Regions from separate parts of the Pseudoalteromonas maris genome, predicted to be linked through region 2. Evidence: predicted binding sites of a transcription regulator. Region 2 holds the regulator's gene; the other holds the start of a gene.
The links. The regulator MetJ, encoded in region 2, represses methionine synthesis genes. The targets are predictions, from matches to a motif close to TAGACGTCTAGACGTCTA.
Positions count from the first base shown of each region.

Region 1: AAEU32_RS02955 (methylenetetrahydrofolate reductase) is a predicted target of MetJ. The motif match lies at 978-995, and genes of this name have one in related genera.

Region 1 covers NZ_JBMMUF010000001.1:601,204-603,674, reverse strand. Annotated here, with positions in the region: gene AAEU32_RS02955 (methylenetetrahydrofolate reductase) at 1-938, opposite strand, end outside; gene AAEU32_RS02950 (M16 family metallopeptidase) at 1,202-2,471, shown strand, end outside.
Region 2 covers NZ_JBMMUF010000004.1:77,067-79,537, reverse strand. Annotated here, with positions in the region: partial or broken gene metB (cystathionine gamma-synthase) at 1-825, opposite strand, end outside; gene metJ (met regulon transcriptional regulator MetJ) at 1,003-1,323, shown strand; gene AAEU32_RS07265 (malic enzyme-like NAD(P)-binding protein) at 1,412-2,471, opposite strand, start outside.

The DNA of each region.
Region 1 (2,471 bases), on a different contig from region 2:
GCTAAGCTGAGTTCCATCGTGGCTTTGAGTAATCGATAGAGATTAATTGATGCATCGATTTCTTCTTTACGGTTAGTCAGAGACTCAATGTTCAACCCTAAAGGTACGTCTAGGTGGGCGCAGCTACGTAGGATCAAATCAAGATTCTCACGGCAGATACGCACTGACTCGCTGAGGGGGTTTTCGGCATCTAGCATGCGGTATTTGGTTGCCTCAGGCACAGAAATTCCCAACCACTGCATAAACTCAAGTGTCTTTTGACCACCACATGGAGTGAATGTCAGAATAATGCGCTTAGGTTCTACACCTTGTTGGCGACAGCTGCGTGCATAACTGGTGATTAAATCAATCGTTGCTTGGGCGTTATATACCGCCTGCGAGATGAAAAATTTACATCCTTGAGCTGTTTTGATCAGCAAGCGCTCATGCTCATTGCCTTTGCTAGCATGGCGCTCGGCAATGGTAACGCCGCCTAAAAAGAAGTTATGCTGGTGCTCGCCAATTTGGGTATAGGCATCATTTAAGCTCAGCTTTACATCGCCATGGGAAGATGGGCTGCCCACCAAAACAAGGTTGTTGAGAGTGTGCTGTTCATGCGTGTCATCTAACCACAGATTAAACTCCTCAGCACTGCGCTGTGCCACACTTTTATAAGTGATCACATCTAGCTGTGATAAACGGCGCAATAAGCCGCTGTAATGGCGAGGGTCTATGGTCTCTTTAAACGGAAATGGACGCGGTGCGCTAATGCGGCTGCTCTCATCTTGGATGTCATACACCACGACACCGTCATACTCAATCTCATGCAGCCGGCCTAATAGCTTTTCAGCAATCGCGCGTAGCTTTATATCATCGGTATCGACTTTTGGTGGTGTGGTACCTATGAGGTACACCCCTTGGCGGGGATCCTCAATTTTCTCTTGCAGTGTTAGCGCCATGATCCTCATTCCCAGTGGCAGTTAATGAAATAACTATAACAGCCATTTAGACGTCTAAATAGCTTTTTGTTATGAAACATACTCAATTAACTTGAATTTGGTTCACGTTGCTGGCGCAAGTTATGAGTCAAAATGTGCGTGTTTACGGGCAGAAACATTTGTTTACAGCAAATTTGTCGCAGCCTTAACGCGGGATGGGTGAATTTATTGCATAATGTTGCGGATAAAAATTACATACCAATTAGACAACAAAGGATAGGAAGATGAAACTATCAGTGATTGCATCGGGCATTGCATTGGCTCTGACGCTTAGTGGTTGCCAAAGCACGCAGCCTTCACAAAATACAGTTGCGCCATCCGCGCAGCAAAGTAATAAAGTGTTCGCACAGGATTATGTATTAGAAGAGTTAGACAATGGCCTACGCGTGATGGTTGTTAAAACAGACTATCCTGATGTAGTGTCATTGCAAATTCCGGTCTCAGTGGGCTCACGTAACGAAGTTGAAGAGGGCAAAACAGGTTTTGCACACTTCTTTGAACACATGATGTTTAAAGGCTCTGAGAAATTCCCAGAAGATGTTTATGCAGACATCATGAAAAACTCAGGTGTAGATAATCGTGCGTATACCACTAATGACTACACCAACTACCACTTAAACTTTTCTAAGCAGCACCTAGATAAAGTGTTGGAAGTGAAAGCGGATGTATTCCAAAACCTCAGCTACACCGAAGAGCAATTTAGAACCGAAGCCCTGACGGTAAAAGGTGAGTACCTAAAAAACAACGCCAGCCCAATTCGTAAATTACTTGCTGCTGTGCGCAAAGAGGCGTTTGATACTCACACCTATGAACACACTACCATGGGTTTCTTTGAAGATATCGAGGCGATGCCAGATCAAAGCGCCTACGGTAAAACCTTCTTCGAGCGTTTTTATAAGCCTGAATATGTGTCATTGGTCATTGTCGGTGATGTAGACCCGCAAGAAACCATCAACATGGTGAAGAAGCATTGGGGTAACTGGCAACGTGGTGATTACCAAGCAGACATCCCTGTTGAACCAAAACAGATGGCACCGCGCTATGTACATGAACAATATGAAGGGTTGCCGGGTCACTGGTTGCTGGTATCGTACAAAGGTACCCAGTGGAACCCTAACACCAAAGATAGAGCGGCTTTAGATTTACTGTCACAAATATACTTCTCTGAGAATTCTGAGCTTTATCAGCAGCTTGTGGTGGAAAAGCAAATCGCTTCGCAAATGTTTACTTACAACCCTGAGACCAAAGATCCGGGCCTACTACATGTATTTGTGAAAGTGGATAACGAGGCAGACTTGAGCGTGGTGCGTGATGCTATTAATGACACCTACGCAACAGCACGCACTGAGCTGGTAGATGAAAAGAAACTCGCAGCGTTAAAATCAAATGCCAAATATAGCTTCATTAATAGCCTTGATTCATCACAAGCAATCGCTTCTACACTCGCACGTTATATGCATTTTGAGCGTGATCCAGAAGTGATCAATGCCTTAT
Region 2 (2,471 bases):
CACCTTCTCGATTGCACTGTGCTGCTCTAAAAACTCTGCAATGGCCTGTGCATTCTCTTCGTGTTGGCGTAAGCGTAACGATAAAGTGCGCAGTCCTCTGAGTGCTAAATAGCTATCAAATGGCGCACCTGTGACACCAATATTCTTTGCCCACCACGCAAGTTCTTCGCCCAACTCTGGAGTTTTTGCTATCACCGCCCCGCCAACTACGTCTGAGTGCCCATTGATGTACTTGGTAGTCGAATGCACAACAATGTCACAACCCAGAGTTAATGGCTTTTGCAGTGCTGGGGATAAGAAGGTGTTATCGGCAGCAACCAAAGCACCTACTTGCTTTGCTGCGTCGCACACAGCGCGGATATCTGTTAAACGCAAAATAGGGTTACTGGGTGTTTCTATCCATACCAGTTTGGGTTTTGCGTCGATAATCTGCTGATAACAACTTTGCTCAGTGAAATCGACAATCAACAACTTGAGTAAGCCTCGCTTCTCTAGCGACGTGAACAAGCGGTAACTGCCACCATAGCAATCATGAGGGATCACTAAGGTGTCGTCGGCATGAAGCAACTGTGTAACAAGGTGGACACCCGCCATGCCGGTTGCCGTGATAATACCACTGGCACCGCCTTCGAGTTCCGTTAAGGCTTCAGCAAGAATGTCGCGATTAGGATTACCGCTGCGGCCATAGTCGTAAGCTCGCTTGGTATCAAAATCAGCAAAAGAGTATGTACTAGACAGGTATAAAGGAGGCACAACGGCACCATGATGTTTATCGGCATCGATGCCGTGGCGTACCGCGATGGTCTGAGGTTTTAACGTAGACATGCTGCCTCCAGTGAATTTTAGATGTTTAGACGTCCAAAAGAGTAAATTATGACATTTCAGATGTCAAAACATTTATACGTCTAAATAGCCAAATGAGGAATATTTGACTATCCTTTCCAACACGATAAAATTTCGGCCTTATTGATGCCTAAGTGACCAAAAAATAAGACGCAAATTATGGCCAAGTGGAATGGTGAGTATATTCACCCCTATGCGGAACACGGTAAGAAAGCCCAACAGGTGAAAAAAATTACCGTTTCAATCCCGCTAAATGTATTAAAAGTATTAACTGATGAGCGTACACGACGTCAGGTGAACAACCTACGCCATGCCACCAACAGTGAGTTGTTGTGTGAAGCATTCTTGCACGCTTTTACCGGGCAGCCGTTGCCAAGTGATGAAGATCTGCGCAAAGACAACCCTGAAAAAGTACCACAAGAAGTACGAAAAATTATGGAAGAAATGGGGCTAGAAGTACCCATAATCGGCGACGATTAAATATTTTTGTGGGCAAAGTAGTGACTTTTGCCCCGACCATAAAAAAAGCCCCATGTGCGAACATGGGGCTTTTTCTTAGCTCAAATTATTATTTTTGGTTCATATAATCGGCTGCTAATTCTACTTGTGCAACGCCAGAATCAACAGCGGCTTGTGCCACTGCTTTGGCAACACGAGGAAGCAAACGAGGGTCCATCGGCTTAGGAATAATGTACTCGGGACCAAACTCTAACTTGTCCACACCTGCAGCGGTGAGCACCTCTTGCGGCACTGGCTCTTTAGCAATGCTACGAATTGCTTCTACCGCAGCTATCTTCATCTCATCATTAATTGCTGTCGCACGAACATCCAACGCGCCACGGAAGATGAATGGGAAGCAAAGCACATTGTTAACTTGGTTTGGATAATCTGAACGACCCGTTGCCATAATTAAATCTGTGCGAGCACTGTGAGCAAGCTCAGGTTTAATTTCTGGGTCTGGGTTTGAACATGCAAACACCACTGGCTTATCAGCCATCAGCTTAAGGTCTTCCGCTGAGAGCAAATCAGGGCCTGATACACCCACAAACACATCAGCCTCAGCAATTACGTCTTGCAAAGTACGCTTGTCAGTGTTGTTAGCGAATAACTGTTTGTATTCATTTAAGTCGTCACGACGAGTATGGATCACGCCTTTGCGATCAAGCATATAGATATGTTCACGCTGCGCTCCACATTTAATAAGCAATTCCATACAGGCAACCGCTGCTGCACCCGCACCTAAACACACAATCAGTGCATCACGAATGTTTTTACCTTGGATCTCCAACGCATTGAGCATACCCGCAGCGGTAACAATCGCTGTTCCGTGCTGATCATCGTGAAACACGGGGACATTACAGCGCTCAATCAAGGCTTTTTCGATTTCAAAACACTCTGGTGCTTTAATGTCTTCTAGGTTGATACCACCAAACGTGTCAGCGATATTCTCAACGGTATTAATGAAATCTTCAGTCGTGCGGTGCTTCACTTCGATATCAATCGAGTCTAAGCCAGCAAAGCGTTTGAATAGTAACGCTTTACCTTCCATCACAGGTTTAGAGGCTAGCGGGCCAAGGTTACCTAAACCAAGAATCGCTGTGCCGTTAGAGATAACAGCAACCATATTA